DNA from 4 places in the Leptolyngbya sp. CALU 1928 genome. Region 4 is predicted to be linked to each of the others. Evidence: predicted binding sites of a transcription regulator. Region 4 holds the regulator's gene; each other region holds the start of a gene.
What was found. Region 4 encodes NtcA, which controls nitrogen genes in cyanobacteria. Its sites were predicted from a motif close to TTTGTANNNNNNNNTACAAA; they were not measured.

Region 1: the regulator NtcA is predicted to act here: its motif matches at 3,804-3,823, upstream of AC1S5B_RS14555 (ChaB family protein).
Region 2: the regulator NtcA is predicted to act here: its motif matches at 1,973-1,992, upstream of AC1S5B_RS10835 (Npun_F5560 family protein).
Region 3: the regulator NtcA is predicted to act here: its motif matches at 1,730-1,749, upstream of AC1S5B_RS23935 (Glu/Leu/Phe/Val family dehydrogenase).

Annotation. Positions count from the first base shown of each region.
Region 1 is NZ_JBXBCE010000001.1:3,106,660-3,112,743, reverse strand. Features, by position in the region: gene AC1S5B_RS14570 (hypothetical protein) at 1-1,902, shown strand, start outside; gene hisIE (bifunctional phosphoribosyl-AMP cyclohydrolase/phosphoribosyl-ATP diphosphatase HisIE) at 1,929-2,582, opposite strand; gene AC1S5B_RS14560 (DNA adenine methylase) at 2,651-3,532, shown strand; gene AC1S5B_RS14555 (ChaB family protein) at 3,558-3,746, opposite strand; gene hemL (glutamate-1-semialdehyde 2,1-aminomutase) at 3,898-5,196, shown strand; gene AC1S5B_RS14545 (metallothionein) at 5,254-5,400, opposite strand; gene AC1S5B_RS14540 (DUF2834 domain-containing protein) at 5,554-6,084, shown strand, end outside.
Region 2 is NZ_JBXBCE010000001.1:2,327,285-2,333,368, reverse strand. Features, by position in the region: gene AC1S5B_RS10850 (hypothetical protein) at 1-64, opposite strand, end outside; gene AC1S5B_RS10845 (TlyA family RNA methyltransferase) at 354-1,232, shown strand; gene rpsF (30S ribosomal protein S6) at 1,461-1,784, shown strand; gene AC1S5B_RS10835 (Npun_F5560 family protein) at 2,140-2,685, shown strand; gene AC1S5B_RS10830 (hypothetical protein) at 2,678-3,418, shown strand; partial or broken gene AC1S5B_RS10825 (IS1 family transposase) at 3,431-3,574, shown strand; gene AC1S5B_RS10820 (hypothetical protein) at 3,616-3,747, shown strand; gene trmB (tRNA (guanosine(46)-N7)-methyltransferase TrmB) at 3,867-4,511, opposite strand; gene larE (ATP-dependent sacrificial sulfur transferase LarE) at 4,581-5,417, opposite strand; gene AC1S5B_RS10805 (pentapeptide repeat-containing protein) at 5,524-6,084, opposite strand, start outside.
Region 3 is NZ_JBXBCE010000018.1:251,546-257,629, reverse strand. Features, by position in the region: gene AC1S5B_RS23940 (DUF4912 domain-containing protein) at 1-343, shown strand, start outside; gene AC1S5B_RS23935 (Glu/Leu/Phe/Val family dehydrogenase) at 386-1,684, opposite strand; gene AC1S5B_RS23930 (protochlorophyllide reductase) at 1,958-2,914, shown strand; gene AC1S5B_RS23925 (IS1 family transposase) at 3,129-3,893, shown strand; partial or broken gene AC1S5B_RS23920 (helix-turn-helix domain-containing protein) at 4,282-4,464, opposite strand; gene AC1S5B_RS23915 (hypothetical protein) at 4,756-4,941, opposite strand; gene AC1S5B_RS23910 (O-antigen ligase domain-containing protein) at 5,356-6,084, opposite strand, start outside.
Region 4 is NZ_JBXBCE010000019.1:312,862-318,945, forward strand. Features, by position in the region: gene pcrA (DNA helicase PcrA) at 1-1,375, opposite strand, end outside; gene AC1S5B_RS26780 (hypothetical protein) at 1,374-1,499, shown strand; gene fabI (enoyl-ACP reductase FabI) at 1,496-2,275, opposite strand; gene ntcA (global nitrogen regulator NtcA) at 2,670-3,341, shown strand; gene AC1S5B_RS26795 (DUF3084 domain-containing protein) at 3,496-4,842, shown strand; gene corA (magnesium/cobalt transporter CorA) at 4,814-6,084, shown strand, end outside.

The DNA of each region.
Region 1 (6,084 bases), on a different contig from region 4:
CTGCGGCAGATCCCTTCTTTCAATGAGACTCCTGTTTCTCAGGATAAGCAACCTCAAGGAAACCAATTGCGGCAATTTGGCGATCGCTGGCGACGGCGACTGTTGAACTGGAAAACGTTGCTGGCTGTCAGCTTTATTGTCTGCGGTGGCTCGGCGGCATTGGCATTAGCCTATATTTTTCAACTGCCAGGATTGCCCAACTGCCCAGCGGTGTTTTGGCCGCTTGCCTCTGCCTCCATGCGGTTTGAATGTGCCCGAATTGCGGCGAGTAAGCAAACGGCGAATGATTTGCTAGAAGCGATCGTCTTGGTGGATGGCTTGCCTGCTGATCATGCTATGCGCGGGGAGGCAAATCGACTGGTGGAATTGTGGTCGCAAGAAGTGCTGAAGCTTGCAGAAGACTTATTTCAACAAGGAAAGCTACAAGAGGCGATTGATGCGGCTCGAAAAATTCCGGCTCGTGTGACGGCTCATAAGCTAGTTGAGGAACGAGTAAAGCGCTGGGAAACAATTTGGGCAAAAGCAGAAAAATCCTATCAAAATGCTGAAGCCGCGATGAAAAAGCGACAGTGGCGACAAGCTTTTCAGTTTGCGATCGATCTATTGAACCTGGATAATCGCTATTGGCAAACCACAAAATATGATGAGTTGACCAATCGGATCAATACGGCTCGAATTGATGGCAACAAGCTCTATGAAGCAGAACGCTTGGCAGATGATGGCGGCTTGGCAAACTTGCTAGAAGCCATCAAGCTAGCAGAGCAAATTCGCCCAGATAGCTATATTTATCCGCTAGCTCAATCAAAAATTAAAGGGTTTGGGCGCAAAATGTTAGCGCTTGCAGAAGAGACGCTGGAGCGACGTAATTTGCAGGAAGCGATCGCGATCGCCAACAAAATTCCTGAAAACGCCAAGCTAGAAGAAGAAGTAAAGGACTTTACCATTTTGGCAAATGCCCAGTCTCAGGCGTGGCAAGATACCGTTGTCAACCTGGAAACGGCCATCAGCCAAGCACAGCGCATTCAGCCTAACCGCCCACTTTACAAAAAAGCCCAGCAGTGGATTACTCGCTGGCAGTACAGCATTACTGGATTGGCTCAGCTTGAGCGTGCCCGTCTACTGGTGGAAGCGAGGGGGGGAAGTTTGGAGGCCGCGATCGCCGCCGCCTCGCTAATTTCTCCTGCCAATCCCCGCTATCGAGAAGCGCAAACTCAAATTCAATCCTGGCAGTCCGAAGTTCAAATCTCCCAAGATCGCCCCATTCTCGATCAAGCAGACCAGCTTGCCCTGCCTGGAGATGTGGCTTCCCTGCAAGCCGCGATTAACCAGGCAAACCCAATCTCATCGGGACGTGCCCTTTCCAAAGAAGCCCAGAGCAAAATTCAGCAGTGGACGAGCCAAGTTCAGCAGATTCAAGATCAGCCTTATCTCGATCAAGCTCGTGCCTATGCAGAGGCTGGAAATCTGCAAACTGCCATTAAAATCGCTGACCAAATTCGATCTGGGCGATCGCTCTATGGCGAAGCGCAGGCGGCGGCGGCACCCTGGCGTAGACAGATTCAAGCAGACGCTGACCAAGCCCAAGCACAAAGTGATCTCGCCCAAGCGCAACGAACCCTGCAAGATGCTCGGCAGATAGCCAGCGTTGGGCTTCCTGCCAGCTTCGCCAATGCCATTCAACTGGCTAATCAAATTGCTCGCCCTGCTGCCCTGCGCTCTGAAGCCACCGCCGCCGTCAACGATTGGAGTCTGCAACTCTTGCAGCTTGCCCAGCAGCAGGCAATGAGCAACCCTGCCGCCGCGATCGCGATCGCCCAGCGGATTCCTTCCAACACATCTGTTTATTCAGAAGCCCAAGCCCAGATTGCAACCTGGAAAAAAATGATTCCAGTCCCGTATTAAATTAGCTTTGTAGTGCAAAGAGTAGCCTAACTTCGACGCTCTTGCAGCTTACGATAGACGGCTTTGAGATCAACGTTGTGGTGGGCTAAGGCAACCAGCGTGTGATAGAACAAATCGGCAACTTCACCCGCGATCGCCGATTGCGTCACGGCATCATTGGCAGCCGGATCATCATCCTTACACGCCATCACTACCTCAGCGGATTCTTCACCAATTTTTTTGAGAATTTTGTTGTCGCCCCCCGCAAACAGCTTGCAGGTATAAGACGTGTCATTAGGATGATCGCGGCGATCGCGCACCACCGCATACACCTGAGACAGCGTATCCGCCAGCGGTGCCTCCACATGGCTATTCACGCGATGAAAGCAGCTTCGTTCACCCGTGTGGCAGGCACTATCTCCAATCTGCTCCACGGTAATTAGCAAGCAATCGCTGTCGCAGTCATAACGCAACGATTTTACAAGCTGCAAATGTCCTGATGTTTCGCCCTTGTGCCAAAGTTCCTGACGCGATCGACTCCAAAACCAGGTTTCGCTCGTTTCAATCGTCTTTTGCAATGACTCCTGGTTCATCCATGCCATCATCAGCACAGTGCCATCGAGATAGTCCTGCACAATTGCCGGAACTAAACCGCGATCGTCGTATTTAATGGCTTCAACCGGAATCTCTTGATTGCCCATTTTTTCTACTCATCCTCGTTCATCCCTTTTACCTTCCCATCATCCCATCGACCTCTTCACTTTTATCTATGCCTTCTGCCTCGCCCCAACTTCCCCGCATTGGCGTTCCCCCGATCAAATGCCAGGGAATTAAGACAAAATTAGTGCCTTTCATTTTGAGCCAAATTGTTTGGCAAGAAACACCTGAGGCAAGGTGGATTGAACCCTTTTTAGGATCGGGAGTAGTCGCCTTCAATCGGCTCCCCTATCGAGCAATACTTGCAGATACCAATCCTCACATCATTGGATTTTATCAAGCGATACAGCAGGGCACCATCAATCGCCCATCGGTGCAAACATTTTTAGCTCAAGAAGGCGAAACATTACGGCAACAAGGCGCAGACTATTACTACCAAGTGCGCGATCGCTTTAACCAAACCCCATCCCCATTAGACTTCTTGTTTCTCAATCGGGCTTGTTTCAATGGGTTGATGCGGTTTAACCGCAAAGGAAAATTCAACGTGCCTTTTTGCCACAAACCCCAGCGATTTTCTCAAAGCTACATTACCAAAATTTCTAACCAAGTTGATTGGGTTGCCCAATGCATGGTGGGCAAAGACTGGAAATTTTGCGTAGCCGACTGGCAAAAAACGCTCCAAGCTGCCAAGCCAGATGATTATGTATACCTCGATCCGCCTTACATTGGTCGTCATGCCGACTATCACAACCAATGGAACCTAGAAGACGCAGAAAAACTTGCCGCGATCGCCCAACAATTACCCTGTGGATTCGCCGTATCCATGTGGCTTGAGAATCGTCATCGGCAAAACGATCATATCCAACAGTCTTGGTCAAACTTAGATACCCGAACCCAGCAGCACTTTTATCATGTCGGTTCCCATGAAAGTCTGCGAAGTGCGATCACAGAAGCGCTAATTATCAAACCAGGCTATAGCCACGCCCTACAATGATTTCTGTAGAGCGTTTCCAAAGGACTCACTCGATCGCGCTATTCAAACTAGCCGACTGACTCCTAACTGCACTTGAAGCGATTCGGTGTGCTTGCTCTTCTTCCCCATACCATTGAATTGCCGAGTTGAACGCAATGCGATAGAACCGTTGGGCTGCCTCAGACAAGGGATCACGAATGTGAGAAGGCAAGTCGTAATTAGTTTTATAAGGCATCTTTGAGTCCTCCAGTTAACTAGATTGCCAAATAATAATCTAGTTGAGTTGAGTCTACCTGTATCTTTAGATTGAAAAGTCTTCCAACAAAACAAGTCTCGTTACACAATAAGTAAATGGGACATTGATGTAGTCCCCCAAGGAGTCACCATTGATTACAAGTTCATTTAAGACAACCAAATCAGACGAAATTTTTGCGGCTGCCCAAAAACTAATGCCCGGTGGAGTCAGTTCTCCCGTGAGAGCATTTAAATCTGTGGGTGGACAGCCTATTGTGTTCGATCGCGTCCAAGGTGCCTATGCTTGGGATGTAGATGGCAACCGCTACATTGACTATATTGGCACTTGGGGACCCGCCATTTGCGGACATGCCCATCCCGACGTGATCAACGCCATTTGTGAAGCGGCTCAAAAAGGCACCAGCTTTGGGGCACCCTGCCGCCTAGAAAACGTGCTAGCAGAAATGGTGATTGATGCCGTTCCCAGCATTGAAATGGTACGCTTTGTCAATTCCGGCACCGAAGCCTGCATGTCAGTTTTGCGATTGATGCGCGCCTTCACCGGACGAGACAAACTGATCAAATTTGAAGGCTGCTACCACGGACACGCCGACATGTTCCTGGTTAAAGCGGGATCTGGTGTTGCCACTCTCGGTTTACCCGATTCTCCGGGAGTGCCTAAATCGACTACAAACAACACGCTGACGGCACCTTTCAATAATCTAGAAGCCGTCAAAGCTCTATTCGATGCAAATCCAGGTGAAATCGCTGGCGTTATTCTAGAGCCTGTGGTGGGCAACGCCGGATTTATCGTACCCGACGGCGGCTTTTTGGCAGGGTTGCGTGAGCTAACCCGCGAAAATGGGGCGCTGCTAGTGTTCGATGAAGTGATGACGGGCTTTCGGATTGCCTATGGCGGCGCTCAAGAAAAATTTGGCATCACGCCAGATTTAACCACTCTAGGGAAAATCATTGGCGGCGGTTTGCCCGTTGGTGCCTACGGTGGACGGCGCGACATCATGGAGATGGTGGCACCCGCAGGTCCCATGTATCAAGCAGGAACCCTTTCGGGAAACCCATTAGCAATGACGGCAGGGATCAAGACTTTGGAATTGCTGCGCCAACCGGGTACTTATGAGCAACTCGATCGCATTACTAAGCGCCTCACTGAAGGACTGCTGCAAGTTGCCAAAAAAACAGGACATGCCGCCTCTGGTGGACAAATTAGCGGTATGTTTGGCTTCTTCTTCAACCCAGAATCCGTCCATAACTTTGAAGATGCCAAAAAATCTGACGTGAGTAAATTCAGTCGTTTCCATCGAGGCATGTTACAGCAAGGCGTTTACCTTGCTCCCTCTCAATTTGAAGCAGGATTTACTTCCTTAGCTCATACGGATGCCGATGTTGATCAAACGCTGGCAGCAGCCCAAGAAGTGATGGCAAGTTTGTAAAAAAAGAGTTAGGGATAGGGAGCTAGGAGCATATTAACTATTCCTAACTCCCTGTTTTTAGCATCCGCAGCCAGTATGACCACACCCTGGACCATCTTTATGTCCATCGGCGCAAGCTTGGCTGCAATAAAACTTACTATCTTTCTCAACGGTGCTAGAGCCAGGAGTCACAATACACAAGCAGGATTCGCAAGCGCATTTCATTTGAGTAACGGTTGTCATCTTAAAATAGCCTCATAATTTAGTGATTTAATCATAACACATGAACAGGTATTCATATATTTTGCATTAAATCAACCTTTCGACTTGGCAGCAAGTTGTTGTAACTCCTAGCTGATTTCCCTTAGCCCCTTTTCTATGAACCAGCCTATCTTTAGAACAATTGCCTTGGGATTACTTTGGCTTGGCTTTGTGGTCTATGCCTTTGGCTTTGCCCCACCAGATCAACCCGATACTTTAGACTTGATTAAGCGTCTCTCTACCGCACAGGTTGAGGGACTTAATCCCTTGATTGTGGCGCTGTTTAACATTATGGGTGTGCTGCCTGTGATCTATGCCTGCCTTCTCTATGCCGATGGACGAGGGCAACGGCTCTCTGCTTGGGCATTTTCAGCGGCTTCTTTCGCGGTAGGTGCGTTTGCTCTGTTGCCCTATTTGGCGTTGCGTCAGCCTAACCCGTTGTTTGTGGGTAAAAAAACTTGGCTGATTAAGTTGCTTGATTCTCGGTTGTTGGGAATTGGCGTGGCGATCGCCGCGATTGGCTTAGTCACCTACGGCATCACGCAAGGAGACTGGCAGGACTTTGTAGCTCAGTGGCACACTAGCCGCTTTATCCATGTCATGAGCCTGGATTTTTGTTTGCTGTGTCTCCTGTTTCCCACCCTGCTA
Region 2 (6,084 bases), on a different contig from region 4:
CGCTTCCCAATAACGCGATCGCGATTCCTATTGGTGCCATCCAGTAACGCTGTAAGCCTTTCATTTTTACCTTCTTCACCAGAATTATATTTATCCTTAAATTATCGCAGGTCTCTAGAAGACTGATTTCTAAAGAAAGACTGTTCTCAAAGTGGCACTTTGGTTAGCAGAAAAAACTGAGAGGCAGAATTATCCTCACTGAGAAATTTCCCAATTGATTCGGGTTCTCTGTGTTACTAGATCTGTGTTGCTAAAGTTGGTAGCGATGTCGCAGTGCTTCGCTGGCATTTCAAAGTTAGCGGCAGTAAACTGTGCTTCTTAGAATTACAAGGTGCTTCATACTAGCCTCAACTATGCCCAAACAACGATTAGATGTCTTTTTAGTAGAACAAAACCTGTGTGAGACGCGGCAACAGGCACAGCGGATCATTCGGGCGGGTGAGGTGAAGGTGAATCAGCAGGTGGTGGATAAGCCAGGAACAGAAATTGATCGGGCTGCGGTAGTGGAAGTTCGCCAAAAACCGCCCTACGTTTCTAGGGGTGGAGAAAAATTGGCAAAAGCGATCGCCCATTTTCAGATCCCTATCACCGATCGCATTTGTCTAGATGGCGGGATTTCTACCGGCGGCTTCACCGATTGTTTGCTGCAAACTGGAGCCGCCCATGTCTATGGAATTGATGTGGGCTATGGGCAAGTTGCCTGGACTATACGCCAAGACCCACGGGTAACCTTGCTAGAACGCACTAACTTACGGCATTTGAAGCCTGAAGACTTGTATACTCGCGATCGCCCTATCGCCGATTTGGGCGTTCTCGATGTGTCATTTATTTCGATAACCAAAGTGTTGCCCGCGCTCTATTCACTATTGCAACCACCACGAGAAGTGGTGCTGTTGGTTAAACCGCAGTTTGAAGTGGGGCGCGATCGCATTGGCAAAAATGGGGTCGTGCGTGACCCTAGCGATCAAGCTGCTGCCATTCTACAGGTGTTGCAAGCCGCCCAGTCATTAAAATGGATCTATCGGGGTGTAACCTGGTCGCCGCTGGTGGGTCCCGCCGGAAACATCGAATATTTGCTGTGGCTGCAAGGACAGAAGATTGCTTCAACCACCGAAAGTGAGCCAGAGAACACGGCTCAACTAAAAGTACCGCCCGATCTTCAAGCTCTCAAACAAGTTACTCTTCAAGCTCAGCAAGAACTCACCAAACGAGTCGCCAAAGCTGACTCTTGAACTGCATCAGCGTCGAAAGTGCGAAGTTGGGTGTGCAGAGTTCAAAATAGACTTAGCACTTTCCCAGGAATCATCAAGTAGATTCAAGCCAAAATTAGGATACAATTGTAAATCCTTGCTTTGTAAGTAGCTGCTCAGCGAAGACTAAACCCTTGCCACAAAAGGCAGCGCAATAGTTTTTTGGCTCTGTCCACTTATAGAAGCCGTCTAGTCCGTAAGGAGATTTCCATGCCTCAACTGTACGAAACGATGTATATCCTGCGCCCAGATGTGGGTGAAGAAGCGGTCGGTCAGGCGATCGAGAAATATCAAACGATTTTAAAAGACAACGGAGCCGAAATTATCGAAACCCAGCATCGCGGCAAGCGTCGTCTGGCATACGAGATTAATCGGCATCGAGAAGGCGTTTACATTCAAATGAACTATCACGGCAGTGGTAAAGAAATCGCGCCCCTAGAGAAGTCGATGCGGTTGAGTGAAGAGGTTATTCGCTATCTGACTGTACGGCAAGAAGCTCCAAAAGAAGAAGCGGTTGAAGAAGTAGAAGAATAACGAGTTCTAAACAGATTTCGCCCTGCTGCTGGAGACTGCCCAATTTGGGATGACCCAAGCTGTAGGGCTTTTTAGTAAGAAAATTTTAGATTCTGAGCCTGAAATTCAAGTAGTGCTTAGCTTTCAGTGTTTTTTGATGCCTTATTTATTGAGGCACCAGTGAACCTTTAGTCTTCTATTATTAATTCTTTGTAATAGTTGATTGAAAAGAACGGATGAATCGGGTATCAATTGCGATTGCAAGTGATACATTAGCTGCAACGAAAGTAGATAACACCGTCCATTGTTTCTTGGCTGCCTTTCTGAGAAACTAGGCGGGTTATTCTCAAACCATTAACACTGGAGTGATAAAGCTGTGACTGAATCGAGTGGAATGAATGTCATTGATCCTCAAGCAGAGGTGGCTCGTCTACGTGAAGAGTTACAAATGCGAGACAGCTTAGTACAGCAACTTTCCCAGGAACTGTTTCGCCTGGTGAAAGGAAATGCGGCTTTTATGCCAAGTCCAGAAGCCTCTGAGCGACATTTGGTGGAAGTGCGCGCGCTCCGAGAGCAGTTGAAGGGCGTTGAGGAGCAGGTTTCATTTTATCAAGGACAAATTAGCGATCGCGATGGCGAAATCTATCAACTGCGCCAATCTGTCCAGGAATTGAGCGATCGCTCACGGATGTTAGAGCAGGTTGTAGAAGAACTACCCAAAATCTATCGCCAAAAGTTTGCAGAACGGCTTGCGCCTGTTAAAGAGAAGGTGGTTCAAATTCAGCGAGAAAACCGTCAACTGCACGCCGAACTGCAAAGCGTCAGCTATCGGTTAGCCGTGCGAAACCGTCGCCAAACTCATCTGGATCTGCCCAGTTTCCCCCGCCCAGGAATTGTAATGCCGAGTTTTGGGAATGCCTAACGTCCTGATTTTAGTCGATCCTAATCACACCCAGTCTTCAGATTTCTCAGCGGCAACCCAAGCGATTGCTGCACTGCAAGCGGCGATCGTGGATGAAATAACGCCTAGTGCTCACAATCTAGGCAGCCCATCGTGGCAAGTAACCACTCAAGTTGCCGAAACCTTGACTCCTTCTCAGTTTGATAGTGACGGGCTAGAAAATTCTATTCTGTGTCCTCTAACCCTAGCCCTGCCGAAGTGGTTAGCGTTTCCGGCACAAGCGGTTTATCAAGCCTGTCAGGATGTAGAGGGTTTGCGCCAGCAAGTTTCCCAATGGCATTACAAAACTGGTGAAGGCAATGGTTGGTTGCCCATTGTGCTGACGGGCAAAGGTCCTTTGTATGCAGAAGTGATCGGCGCTAAAGGAAAGCCAGTTGCGATTGGATCTGACCTCAACGCCCACCAGTATTTTCAACCTATTCATTTGGTAGATGTGCAACGACAGTCGCTTTATGGTTTAGCCCAACGATTGTTGCGATCTCTCATGGCTCCTCCGTCAGTTTATCTCCTGCAATTCGGTTTTCACGGAGAAACTCTCCAGTTTGATCGACTGATTCCTTTTCCAGCAGCCCCGGCGATCGCCAGCATCAATCAGCAAGAACCTGACCTATTTACTTGCCATTGGCGCTGCCTCACCCATCTGCCTATTCTAGATCTCACTATTTCTAATAGGTCAAGCGGCGTGCAGCCTTAGTGCAAGCATAGCGTTCAGTCCAAAGCACAACAGCGCTGGCTTTGACACGCCATTAATCATCAGAGTGGTGCCGTACTGGCTTATGTCTTGGCATCCCATCAAGATGAGGCGTTCCGGCAACTGAAAACCTTGTTAGAACCTTCGGCATTGTGCCGTTCTACAGAACCAATGGGTCAAATGCTGACTCAGGTTAGGCGATGAATACCCCCAGACAATGGTCTGATTTGGCGATCTTACGCACGACTCCTGCCCTATTCGCTCTGTTCTCTATGGTGGGGTTATGGGCGCATCAACTGCAATCTCAAAATGATATCAAAAGCTTTATTTGACTGCTGGTGTAGCTTGCTGTGCTACGCAGCCTAATTGGATATAGTCGAGCTGAGAGCGTTTTAAGTTTAATTCCGGCTGGCTACTTAGCTTGAGAGTGCCATGCTGGCAAAATACACGGTTAGGAGACCTCTGCATAAACAAATAATGCTCGATAGATAGGTTCATCGCTAGTGGAAAGAGTCGATCGCTCTCGTTCAGTCGAGATCGGCAGTGGATTATCGGGCAACCAATCATCATGTTGACGGATGAAGGCGGGATGCTCATCGAAGCGATCGCGCATTTCGATCGCCACTTCCTCCACGTCAGATTGCACAAACACCACGCCACCCGCAATCAAAAACTCGGCTAAATCCGCTACTAATTCCGGTTGCACGACCCGCCGCTTCTGGTGTCGTCGCTTAAACCAGGGATCGGGAAACTGGATAGTCACCTGTTGCAAAATGCCTGCTGGCAAGGAAGAGAGCAGTGGACGAATAGAATTGTTGGCGTTGCAAAATAGGTAATGCAGGTTGCATAAGCCCAAGTCATCTCGCCAACGATTTGCTTGATCCACCAGCGGTTCGCGGATTTCTAGCCCTAGAAAGTTGCGATCGCCCTGAAGCTTTGCCATATCCTGTACAAAATGTCCTTTGCCGCAGCCAATATCTAAATGTAGCGGCTGTTGAGGCTGGGAATAAATCGCTGACCAATCCGGCGGAGTCGCTGGAACCTGATACTTTTTGCTGAGCGGGTTGACATGTTCGCGCACACGGACAATGGACAAAGCTGTCCCCTCCTTAAAAAATGCTGGGATTCTATTAGTGTCGCTTGATTTGGGTATGAGTTAAACCGATTAGCGATCGCCCACGGTCGTTAATTGCAGCCCCTGATTTAACTTGCCGCTGCGGAAGCCTTCCAAATCCAGCGTCACATAGACAAAACCAAAGGATTGCAACTTTTCCACCAGCATTGGCAAATCCATCGTCAACACAAATTCCTTAATTTGCTCAGCCGGAAGCTCAATCCGGGCAGTGTCGCCTTCCGAGCGCACCCGCAACGTTTTCAGCCCCAGTTTCCGCAAATACGCTTCCGCTCTGCCCACACGATGCAGTTTTGCCAAGGTGATTTCTTCGCCATAGGGAAAGCGCGAACTGAGGCAGGGCTGGGCGGGTTTATCCCAGCAAGACAAATCAAGATGTTTGGCAATTTGCCGCACTTCCAGCTTGGTGATGCCAATTTCAGCTAGGGGCGATCGCGCCCCCCGTTCTTTTGCCGCCTGAATGCCCGGTCGATAGTCGCGCAAATCATCCGCATTCACGCCATCCACCACATAGGGATAGCCCCGTTCCAACGCCAGCGGTTTCAGCGTATCATGCAGTTCGCTTTTGCAAAAATAACAGCGATTGATCGGGTTAGAAGCATAGTCGGGATTCTCCAACTCGTGGGTGTTCACCAACTCGTGAGCAATGCCAATTTCGGCAGACTGAATGCAGGCTTCTTCCAAATCTTCCGGCAGCAGCGATGGAGAAACAGCCGTCACCGCCAAGGCGCGATCGCCCAACACATCAAACGCCACCTTCGCCACCAACGTGCTATCGATGCCGCCAGAGTAAGCAATTAATGCCCGATCTGCTTCGGTAAATAGCGATCGTAATTGTTCCAGCTTATCCAAATAATCTCCCTGCATCATTCCATTTCCCCCCGCCCAAACATCCCAGACAGGTCATTCCCCCACCTCTACCTTAGCGTTTTCCAGCATTTTGCCCCAGCCGTGTTATGTAGTTAGCACTTTTCTCTTATCCTTCTGCTTCAAGCCATCCTTTTACAGTTTCAGCCGGAATGCTAAACATTGGATGATTGAATATTGCTTTGAGTGTCTCCAAGCCGCCTGCTTTCAACGCGCCCAACAATTTCGCCTTCAAGGTTGGATTGCGCTTGATTTCTTGATGAACCGCTTCAACGATCTCGCTTTCTGACGTTGGGTTCGTTTGCGCTAACTGATTCAAAAGCTGCTGAATCTCGGCTGCTGCCTCTACCAAGTTTTGCTTCTGTTCTGGTGAGAAGTTGTTGATGATCGCCTGCTGACGAGCATTGCCTTCTAACTTATTGGCAAAGTTCGCGATGTTCGCGCCTTGAAAGTCGTTGTTGAAAGTATCATTCACTGAGTTGTTTTCTCCTATTTGAACAATTATTTGGCTGGGTAGAGAGAGCATCTTTTCATAATCTTCTACCTGTAGTCGGGCATTCTCTTTCAGCAACCCTTTATTTTCCTTAAGGAGTTCATAATTTTCCTCAAGTAGATTTTGATATTTTTGGCTGTTCGTACCCTCTGGATAGCTGATCTTAAGCTTCACCAT
Region 3 (6,084 bases), on a different contig from region 4:
CGCCTATTGGGAAGTCGCCAATTCCCATAAAGAATCCTTGCGACAACAAGGTGGAAAACAGCTAACCCTGCGGATTCACGATGTCACCAATATCGACATCGATCATCAAACTCCCCACAGCACCGAAGCCTATCCCTGCCTAGAAACCGACCACGATAAACACATTCCCATTCCGACAGGGGGAAGTTCCTATGAAAATTTGGGATACCGCGATTACCTTGCCGAACTGGGCTATTTTACCGACGATCACCACTGGCTAACAATTATCCGCTCTCTCCATGTGCGAATTCCTCAAAATGATGAATCACTCACGGTATTAGGTAAAGATGGCGGTGAGAGCTAAGCAATTAAGGCAGTGCTGCATGGCGCATAGTGAGCGTAAAACTTAATGCTTCCCGTGCCCATTCACGTAATAGTCCCGTGTACCCTTGGCGCTGATTGCTTCTCCTAAACGGCTGATGGCGTGGACATAGGCGGCAGTGCGGAGTGAAATGCCGATGTCGCGCGAGACTGACCAAATGCGATCGGCTTCTTCCACAATCCGGCTTTTCAGCTTTTGGTTAACTTCATCTAGCGTCCAATACAAGCCACTGCGGTTTTGCACCCATTCAAAATAGCTGACGGTTACACCGCCCGCATTTACCAAAATATCTGGAAAGACGTAAATGCCTTTTTCTTCTAAGATTTTGTCGGCAGTGGATGTAATCGGTCCATTGGCGACTTCAAATACGAGTTTGGCTTTGATTAAGTGAGCATTGGCTTCTGTAATCTGGTTTTCCAGGGCTGCCGGAATCAGTAGATCCACATCTAGCCCTAGCAGTTCTTCATTCGTCAACACTTCCTGGGCGGGGGTGGTGCAAACGCTGCCATCGCAATAGGGCGCTCGAATTCCACGAGTTAGTTCTTTATTGTTGCGAATCGCGGGAATATCTAGCCCATTTTTGGCATAAATTGCCCCTTGAGAATCGCTGACTGCCACCACTCGATAGCCCGCCTGGAACAATAACTCTGCCAAAGTGCCGCCAGCATTGCCAAACCCTTGAATGGCAACGGTGGTGGCTTGAGGCGCTTGATCAAACTTAGGCAGCATTGCCTGGATGACAAAAAAGGCTCCAAGAGCGGTGGCGGCTTCTCGTCCTACGCTACCGCCCATGCTGATGGGTTTGCCGGTAACGACTGCCGGACAAATGCAGCGCTTGATGATGCTGTATTGATCCATCATCCAGCCCATGATCATGGAGTTGGTGTAGACATCGGGCGCGAGGATATCGACATCGGGTCCAATGAAGTCAGCGATCGCGTCGATATATCCCCGACTTAACCGCTCCAGTTCCAGCCGCGACAGCAACTTGGGATTCACCGTAATCCCGCCCTTCGCCCCGCCAAACGGCAATCCCAGCGCCGCGCACTTAAAGGTCATCCAAAATGCCAGCGACTGCACCTCATCCATGGACACATTCGGGTGATAGCGCACGCCGCCCTTGCCGGGACCGCGAGTATCGTCATAGCGCACCCGATAGCCCTGAAATACTTGCAAAGAGCCATCATCCATCCGTACGGGAATCGAAACACTGAGGCTGGCTTTAGGAAATTTCAAGGACTCGATCGCATCCTCAGAAATGGAAGTATGCTTCAACGCTTCTTCCAGTCGTTGGCTGGCATCCGACAGCAAAGAGTTCGCCATAGCTAATACGTCTTTTATCTAGAAAATAAATGAATGTTCGATAATTTTGTATCTTTCGATACCTTATCTTTAGGATGCCCAACAATTCGAGCCTCAGCCGGGGATGCCCTCAGAAAGACACAAAACAACATATCTTTGTTGCGTCAAGCAGAACGCAGACTGCAAAACATTTTCACGGTTCAACTGCTGAACTGGTACAGTCTCATCGGTAAGATAAAGAGTGTGCGATCGTCCGAGGGGATAAGCACGACGATCAACGGAGCTTTTAAAAAAATGGAACCACAAAAAACTTCAACAGTAATTATCACCGGAGCCTCCTCTGGAGTGGGTTTATATGCCGCCAAAGCTCTTGCCAAGCGGGGATGGCATGTGGTCATGGCTTGTCGAGATTTACCTAAAGCTAAACAGGCGGCTGAATCTGTGGGCATGGCACCCGACAGCTACACCATTTTGCACATTGACTTAGGTTCTCTAGACAGCGTCCGCCAGTTTGTCCAAACCTTTCGTGACAGTGGCAAGTCGGTCGATGCGTTGGTGTGTAACGCTGCGATTTATATGCCCCTAATCAAAGAACCGCTTTACAGTCCCGAAGGCTATGAACTGACCGTCACCACCAATCACCTCGGTCATTTCCTGCTGTGCAACCTGATGATGGAAGATTTGAAACACTCCGCTGATCCGCGCTTGGTGATTTTGGGCACCGTCACCCATAACCCCGACGAACTGGGCGGCAAGATTCCACCCCAGCCCGATTTGGGCAACTTTGAAGGATTTACCGCAGGCTTCAAAGCGCCAATCACGATGATCAACGGCAAACAGTTTGAACCCGTCAAAGCTTACAAAGACAGCAAAGTCTGCAATGTGTTGACCATGCGGGAACTGCACCGCCGCTATCACGATTCCACGGGCATCACCTTCACCTCACTCTATCCGGGTTGTGTGGCAGATACGCCCTTGTTCCGCAATCACTATCCCCTATTCCAAAAAATCTTCCCCTGGTTCCAAAAAAATATTACAGGTGGCTATGTATCCCAGGAGCTATCTGGTGAGCGGGTGGCAATGGTGGTTGCCGATCCAGAGTATAAGCAATCGGGTGCCTACTTTAGCTGGGGCAATCGTCAGAAGAAAGATGGCAAATCGTTCATCCGACAAGTTTCACCCCAAGCCCGCGATGAGGAAAAGGGACAGCGGATGTGGGATCTGAGCGCTAAGTTGGTTGGCGTGGCGTGAGGGTGGCGATCGCGCTTGCTTCAATCAATGCCAGGGCGATCGCGGTTGCCTCACACCCATCTGAAAATGTGCGGAAATTTTCCACTGACTCACCTATTCCAGCGTACTGTACGAAAAGTTTCCGCTAATCCAACCAATTTGAAGTGATGGTAGTGCTTTTTCGTAAAGGGTGAGGGAAAATAGAGCCAACGGCTTAAGTAAACCGAGATCAACCATGAAACCATACTTAATCTGTCCGAATTGTGGATCGGATGACATCATGAAAAACGGGACAACTCGCCGGGGCAAGCAAAACCATAAATGCCGAGACTGTGGTCGTCAGTTTGTCGAAGATCCCCAGTGGAAGCCCAAGGATCAAGATACCAAGGCTCTAATTGATCGGTTATTGCTAGAGCGGATTCCTTTAGCGGGGATTGCTAGAGTCCTGAAGCTGTCGGAAAGTTGGTTGCAACAGTACGTCAATCAGACCTATGAGCAGGTGCGCCAACAAGCTGAGGTGCTGCCCAAAACAACCGCAAGGTTGACGGTTCAGATGGATGAGTTGTGGTCTTTGGTGGATGACAAAGGCAATAAACAATGGGTTTGGTTAGCAATGGATGTAGCGACCCGCAAAATCATTGGGTGTCATGTCGGTGATCGTTCTGCCGAGTCAACGCAAGCCCTATGGGATAGCCTGCCGCGCCGCTATCGACAATATGCCCGGATCTACACCGACCACTGGGAAGCCTATGCCTGTGTGCTACCGAGCAAACGACATTTTGCAGTAGACAAGGATTCTGGGTTAACCAGCTATATTGAGCGGTTGAATAACACGTTACGACAACGCATTTCACGCTTAGTGCGCCAAACTTTATCGTTCTCGAAGAAGTTAGAGAATCACATTGGAGCGATTTGGAATTTCATTCATCACTACAATCAAAAGATTCGAGAGCAATTGCGACGGGAGCAGATGGTTTCTTTTTCTCCATCCTTTACATAATGATACTACCGAAGTGATATACAGAAGCCATCTGCCAATTCACTCAATTTGAGATTATGTGTAGAAACTCTTCTTGCAAAAGAGAAGGTGCTTACAAAAATACTTCAAAGGCAAAATCTTAAAATGCTAATCAAAATCTTAAAATGCTAATTTATATAAACATGCGTTGAGACTGCTTAATTAGTAAGTGATGCCACCTAACAGGCATAAGCTGTACTGGCATGAAAGTTGAAAGCCTAAAACTGAACCACTATGCACTTGAAAGTGCATAGGTTCCTCAAGGGCTAAAGCCCAGTTCTGGGGCTTCGTTGAATGCATCGTGGAGTGTGAGATTGGCAAATAGCGAACTTTACTCCGACAAGCTATCTAACCCAGAAGTGTGTAGCAACTAAAGTCTTGCACTGAAAGTGCATAGTTTAGGACTAGCGTGTTTGGGACAATGAAGTCTTATCGTGGAATTATAGAGAGCTAACCACTTTTGCACAGTGCCTCGATGTCTACCAATCGCCACCGCAATCTGACTGATACTTGGGGCTTTCGCTTGTTTGAGCCAGTACAGCACTTGTAACCGCTCTTTGGAGTCTCTGGCTGTTCTGTGTGTCGTAAACGTTCGCCTAACTCATCGAGGCTTTCTTTAATGGCGACTCGTGAAACGATCCCTACGGGAATCGCACTTACTCTAGCCATTGTTAGGCTCTCCAACTTACGTCACTCAGTTGATCGGATTTGTAATCTCTCTAATTTAATTTGGTATCAGATTCAAATCCTGCTTCTGCTTCTGCTGTGGTTTTCAACCAGCGATAGCTTTCTTTCTACTCAATGGGCATGTGCGTCGTTGTTCTCGCTTGCCACGGCGCAGTGCTCACATCCAACAAGATTGACTCAACAACCCTAACGGTTCTCCTGCTCTACTCACCCCTAAGCAACTAGGCACCTGGATTTTGTGTTGCTCACTTTGATTGATGTATCCCAGTGCTTCGGGATGTCGGTGGCTGCTGAAATCAAAATCCGTGGAGTCCTGAGTGGTGTCCTGAATCGCCAACATCATCTCTGCCTGCTGCCCTCATGCCCCGACTGCCGCTCGGTGACTCTCTAATCTCTCGCTGTTCTTCACCTACTCGTTCGACCAGAACCCATAGACGCTTTGACTCTCTGGCGCACTGCTTGCTGCTTTTGGTATGCTCTCACTGGGATATTAGCTCCATACTCACACCTTTTTTGCCAACCGCTTTGAGTGCCGCAAGTCTTGAAAATACTGCGGATTCACTTCTTCGCTGACCCAATCCCTCATGAGTTGGTTCGTTTCAGCCAAACTGAGCGGCATAATCCCACAGCTACCGCCTAAAGCTTAAGCCCAGTCATATTTTTTACATGCTTCTGTCTAGCAGATAGCTTTAAACACGATAGCTTTACACATTCACCAGATAAATTAACGGTCAAGATACCCTAACTACTGAGAATTTCAAGATACTGTTGCCATTTGTCCCCTTAGTTGGGCAGTAGAAGCTTGAGATGACTGCACAGAAACAGTTGCCAAACCGCCTGCCGCCAACATGAAAATTGGATTGATCATGGCATTTAACACAGAATCAAACATATAAAGCGTAATACATACTGCTAAAGCCGCAGCCGGAGCTACTATTGGACGTAACCATAGTCTTGCAGGATAGCGTATGCAAAAACTGATAACGGGCAACAAGATGGATGCTGTTAATGTTGCTAAACCATAGGCACCCTGAAGTCCAAATGCAATGATCCATAAGCTATCGGTAACGGAAATATCTTTTCCATACTCATCAAACACTCGATTTTTGCCAAAACCACCCCACCCAAATAGCGCTCTTTCACGCGCTCTAGCACCTAATATGTCTTCATTGTCAAATCGGAATTTGACGGAGGCGACTCGTTCGGCATCAAATGCTTGGGATAAGGTATCAGTGACTTGCTTATTGGGAAAAGTTCCGGCAACACCCATGTATAGATACCAGCAAATTCCCAAAATGAGTATCCATAGCAAAATAGCGGTACGAAATTGCCAAGCAACGACAAGAATGGCTAGCCCTATCAGAAAAAGCGCGTAGGCTCCTGTTGAGCGCGAAATGATAAAGGTAATTAATAAAATCACCATTAATAGCCCCATTGGCTGGTTGAGTATTCGTTTGACGCCTGTTCGCCATAATGTAATACCCAT
Region 4 (6,084 bases):
AAGGGTTGGCGATCGCCCTGAGATAGCCCAACACATCTTTGATTTCTTTGCGATCGTAAAACCGCAAGCCGCCCACGACTTTGTAGGGAATTTGCAATTTCACCAGCAAGTCTTCCATTGCGCGCGATTGGGCATTGGTGCGGTATAAAATCGCAAACTTCCCGTAGTGCAATTCAGGATGCTTGGCTTCTAACTGGCGAATTTGATTCGTGACAAATTCTGCTTCTGAGGTTTCGTCGTCGGCGCGATATAAAAAGATCGGTTCACCTTCACCCCGCGTTGGCTTCAAGACCTTATCAATGCGTTCGGTGTTGTTATCGATCAGTTGGTTGGCAACTTCTAAAATATTTCGGGTTGAGCGATAGTTTTCCTCTAGCTTTACCATCGTGCGGGTGTCATCGTCATGCAGGCGATCGCCAAAGTCATCCTGAAACCCCATCAAAATCGTGAAATCTGCCGCCCGAAACGAATAAATAGATTGATCCGCATCGCCCACCACAAACACCGAGCGATAGTCCCATTCGTTAAAGGTATTCGAGTTTTCGCCATTGGTTACAAGCAGACTAATTAAATCGTATTGCGTCCGGTTTGTATCTTGATATTCATCCACCAACACATGACGAAACCGCTTGTGCCAATAGGCGCGGACTTGCTCGTTTTGTTTTAATAACTGGACTGGCGTAAGAATTAGATCATCAAAATCTAGGGCATTATTCGCCGACAGCGTATCTTGATACATGCTGTAGACATTGGCAATCACCCGTCCCCGAAAATTAGACTGATCTTGTTCTAAATCTTGAGGCGAGAGGCTCTTGTTTTTCGCATTACTGATGGCATAACGAACCGATTTTGGATCAAACTTTTTGTCGTCTAAGTTAAGTTTTTGGGTAACAATCTCTTTGACTAAACTTTGAGCATCCGATTCATCAAAGATAGAAAAATTGCGCGTCCATTTGCGCCCATTGCTATCTTGATATTTTTCAATATCAAGCCGTAAGATTCGGGCACAAAGCGCATGAAATGTCCCGATCCAAAGCTCTTTGGTAATGGTTTTATAAACGTGGGATTTCAGCCGAGTTTGCTCACTAGGCGAGAGCGCATCTAAGGGCTTGCCAAAATCGCTGCGAGCTTTTTGATCGGCAAATAGCTTTTCGATCCGCTCTTTCATTTCCCGTGCGGCTTTGTTGGTGAAAGTGACCGCCAAGATATTTTCGGGATCGACTTTATGGTTCAAAACCAGGTTTGCAATCCGGTAGGTGAGCGCTCGCGTTTTGCCAGAACCTGCTCCCGCTACCACTAACAGCGGACCGCAGTAATGTTCTACGGCTTGACGCTGAGAGGAATTAAGGTGGCTGATATCGAGAGTCTGGCTCATGGAGGCTATTTTGTGGAAGGTGCGGTTTCTAGATAAGGGTATCGCATCTTGCCATCCTGTGGAGTCCGGCAGAGGGTTTATTGGGGGCGATCGCCCCGGACTGATGCTAATTTATCTAGCCTAAGCCATGCCCAAGATTTCGTAGCCCGCATCAACATAAAGAATTTGCCCTGTCATGCCGCTGGATAAGTCGCTGCATAAAAAGGCGGCGGTGTTGCCCACTTCTGTTTGGGTGACCGTGCGGCGTAAAGGTGCTACTGCCTCTACGTGATGAATCATATCCAAAATGCCGCCCACCGCAGAGGATGCCAAGGTGCGGATAGGTCCGGCAGAAATGCCATTGACTCGAATATTTTGAGGACCTAGTTCTGCTGCTAAATACCGGACACTCATTTCCAACCCTGCTTTGGCAATTCCCATGACGTTGTAATTGGGGATCACCCGCACGCCGCCTAAATAGGTAAGCGTTACAATGCTGCCGCCTTCCGTCATCAATGGTTTTGCCGCCCCGCAAAGCTTGACCAAGGAATAGGTGCTGATGTCTAGGGCGGTGGCAAAACCAGCGCGAGACGTTTCCACAAAGCCACCGGTCAGGTCGTCTCGGTGGGCAAATGCCAGACAATGAATCAAAATGTCGATTCTTCCCCACTTGTCGCCTACGGTGTCAAAGGCGGATTGAATTTGAGCATCGTCTTGAACGTTGAGTGGCACAAATACGCTGGGATTGAGCGGCTCTACCAACTCAGCGACTTTTTTTTCCATTTTCCCTTTTTCATCGGGCAGATAGGAAATGCCGATGTTTGCTCCGGCTTTGTGAAGCTGTTGGGCAATACCCCAGGCGATTGATCTGTTGTTGGCGATTCCGGTCACAAGGGCATTTTTTCCAGTCAAGTCGAGCATGGTGATCAATACTTTGAGGGCACCTATGAGGATACTGAAATATGAGGTACAAAGATAGCAAGCTAAAATAGTTCAAGGGTTCCAAGTTTAGCTTCGGAAATCAGTTTTAATGGATCTTAGTAATTATTCTTGCAATGAATTTTGTTCAAGTTGCTAGGCTGCGGTTAATATACTGATACTTCCTAGGCTCTTTTATAATGGTAATGAGAGAGCATTAGATTAGTAGCTCCAGCCTTTTTTATGTGAGTTGAGATCGCCCCATTTTGTAACAACGAGTACAAAAAAACCTCTAGGAGTGCGTTTAAGTATTCTAAGTTACAGAGTTAAATGTCAGGCATTCGACACTTTTCATTCAACGAGTTGGCACGTAATAAGGACTCCGAGCAGGGGAATTATGGTTGTGACGCAAGATAGACCACTGGCATCGGTATTTCGTCAGATGGGAAGTGGGGTGTTTCCTCCCGTTGTCGAATCGTTTGAACGGGGTAAGACAATTTTCTTTCCAGGCGATCCCGCTGAACGCGTCTACTTTCTAGTCAAGGGAGCCGTAAAGCTCTCTAGGGTATACGAAGCGGGGGAAGAAATCACAGTTGCATTATTGAGAGAAAATAGTGTGTTTGGGGTTTTGTCGCTGATTACAGGTCATCGGTCTGATCGCTTCTATCATGCCGTGGCATTTACGCCCGTGGAGTTGCTTTCGGTGCCGATTGAGCAGGTCGAGAAGGCGTTGAAAGATAACCCTGATTTATCGATGATTTTGCTACAAGGCTTGTCTTCGCGCATTTTACAGACCGAAATGATGATTGAAACCTTGGCTCATCGGGATATGGGTTCTCGATTGGTTAGCTTTTTATTGATTCTGTGCCGAGATTTTGGCACCCCCACCAAGGAAGGAATTACGATTGATCTGAAGCTGTCTCATCAGGCGATCGCCGAAGCAATTGGCTCTACCCGCGTTACCGTTACCCGGCTTTTAGGCGACTTGAGACAAGATAATATGGTTTCGATTCATAAAAAGAAAATTACTGTTCATAATCCTGTAACGTTAAGTCAGCAGTTTACCTGATGATTTAAGGTTTGAGACGCTTAAAAATAAAAGCCTTGCGCTCACAAATTAGCGCGTAAGTAGAAGTCATCATCAAAGATTCATGGGGTAGGCTATAGATGAGCTTGCCCCTGTTTGCATTGCAAAAGTTGGAGCGTTTTGGTTTGGAGCAGCGATGTCTACGGGGCTGATCCTAATATTTGCAATTTTGGTGATTGGTGGTGTGATTGCCACTGTCGGCGATCGCATTGGCACCAAGGTAGGAAAAGCCCGCCTTAGCCTGTTTAACTTGCGCCCTCGTCGGACGGCGACCTTAATCACCATTTTGACTGGAATTGTCGTTGCCGCCTCTACCTTAGGAATTTTGTTTGCAACGAGTGGTCCACTCCGCACGGGAGTGTTTGAGTTAGGCACGATTCAACGCAAGCTAAGACGGGCACGCGGTGACCTAGACAGTGCGAAAAGCCAGTTAGAAACGGCTCAGTCTCAAAAGAAGCGCACCGAAGCAGAGTTAAACCGGGCAAAAGCCCAAGAAATTGCGGCTCAAAAGCAATTGATGAGTACTCAAAAACAGATTCAGACGATTGGCGGCTCCTTAAAAAGCGCGATCGCCGAACGGAATCGCGCCCTGAGCGATCGTGTTGCAGTCCAACAGACTCTCGAACAAAACCGCAGTCAACTTGCCGCAATCTCTGAGCAAGTACTGCAATTCCGCTCCAATATTAGACAACTGCAAGCTGAGCAGAGTCGAGTTGTGGCAGTGGCGGAAGAGGAAATTAGAGCCAAAAATGCGGTTATCAATGAGCGAGAAGGGCGACTCAAACAGCTAGAAGCCCAGCAAGATTTTTTGGTGCAAGAAATTGGCAAGCTAGAGCGGGAAGCTGAGGGTTTACGCCGGGGCAATGTAGCAATTCAGCGAGGGCAGGTACTCTCTTCTGCGGTCGTTCGGATTCTTGACCCGCGCTCTACTCAAGCCGCGATCGATCAGCTTTTGCGAGAAGCGAATCGATCGGCAACCCAACTGGTGCGACCCGGCACAAAACCCCAGGGACAAATGATTCAAATTACTCAAGCTGAAGTAGATCAACTGATCAAGCAAGTGAGTAGCGGTCAGGATTACGTCGTGCGTATTTCTTCGGCTGCCAACTATCTCACTGGCGAAAACTTGGTTCAAGTTTTTGCAGAAGCGGCTCCCAACCGGGTTGTTTTTCGAGAAGGGGATCTGATTGCTGCCACTTCGCTTAATCCAGCGAGCCTCAGTGAAGTGCAAATTCAGCAGCGCATTAATCTTTTAGTGACAGCCGCAGGATTTCGGGCGCGTCGCTTGGGAATCCTAACCGATACAGTGCAAATTGGCGATGGGCGAGTGCAAGATCTACTGGCATTCATCGAAAAACTGCAAGGATACAATGAGACGATTGAGCTAAGGACGATCGCCGAAGAAACAATATTTACCGCAGGTCCTCTCAAAGTAAATCTGGTTGCTGTACAAAATGGCAAAGAACTATTGCGATCGCAATAACTTCTTTAGCCGTGGCTACACTATCAACGACTTATTCCGGGCGATCGCCCTTCTCGAAAATTGGTTAGAGGTTTTCTGCATGGTAGATCATCGTTTACGCCCCCTTGTAATCCAAACAGTTTCTCCTAACCTTGAGGACGACGACTCTTACATCGACTATCACTATCACACTCCTGGTGAATTGCCAGGAGCGCTTGACATCGATCCAAATGCGTCACCACCCGTCATTGTGTTAATTGATTACTGCAAAGATGCTGCTAGTCGCTGTGAGCTAGATACCCCTGAAGAGATTATCCCCTATCTGGATACTGGCTCAGTCTCTTGGGTGGATGTGAAAGGGTTTGGGAATGAAGACATTATGCAGCGATTGGGGCAAGTCTTTAATCTGCATCCACTCGTGTTAGAAGACGTGGTGAATGTGCCGCAGCGCCCAAAGGTGGAGGAACACCCAGAGCAACTGTTGATCATTGCGCGTATGGTCACCCTAAGGGACGACGAAGAAACGTTTGAAAGTGAGCAGGTTAGTTTTATCCTGGGTCGGCACTACTTGCTTACAGTTCAAGAAGAGCCCCGCTACGATAGCTTTGGCCCTATTCGAGAGCGCATTCGCACCAGTAAAGGCACCATTCGTTGTAGTGGGGCTGATTACCTAACCTATGCTCTGCTCGATTCCATTATTGATGGATTTTTCCCAGTCTTAGAGATTTATGGTGAACAGCTAGAAGAATTGGAAGATGAGGTCGTGGCGAGTCCTAATCGTCAAACTCTGCAAAAGATTCATGATCTTAAACGGGATTTGCTCACCTTGCGTCGGGCAATTTGGCCTCAACGCGATGCCATTAATGCCTTGATTCGAGATGGCAGTGACTTGATTAGCAGTGATGTGCGTGTGTATTTACGGGACTGCTATGATCACACGATTCAAGTATTGGATATGGTGGAAACCTATCGAGAACTGGCTTCTAGCTTGATGGATATCTATCTATCGTCTGTTAGCAACAAAATGAACGAGGTAATGAAGGTCTTGACCGTTACGTCTTCTATCTTTATTCCATTGACATTTATTGCCGGAGTGTATGGCATGAACTTTAATACTGAAAAGTCGCCTTGGAATATGCCAGAGTTGAATGCTTACTGGGGCTATCCTCTCTGTTTGGCGGTGATGCTAGCGATCGCGATCGCCATGGTGACTCTATTTTGGCGCAGGGGCTGGTTTGAAAATATGGCAGCCGTGAAGTCTCC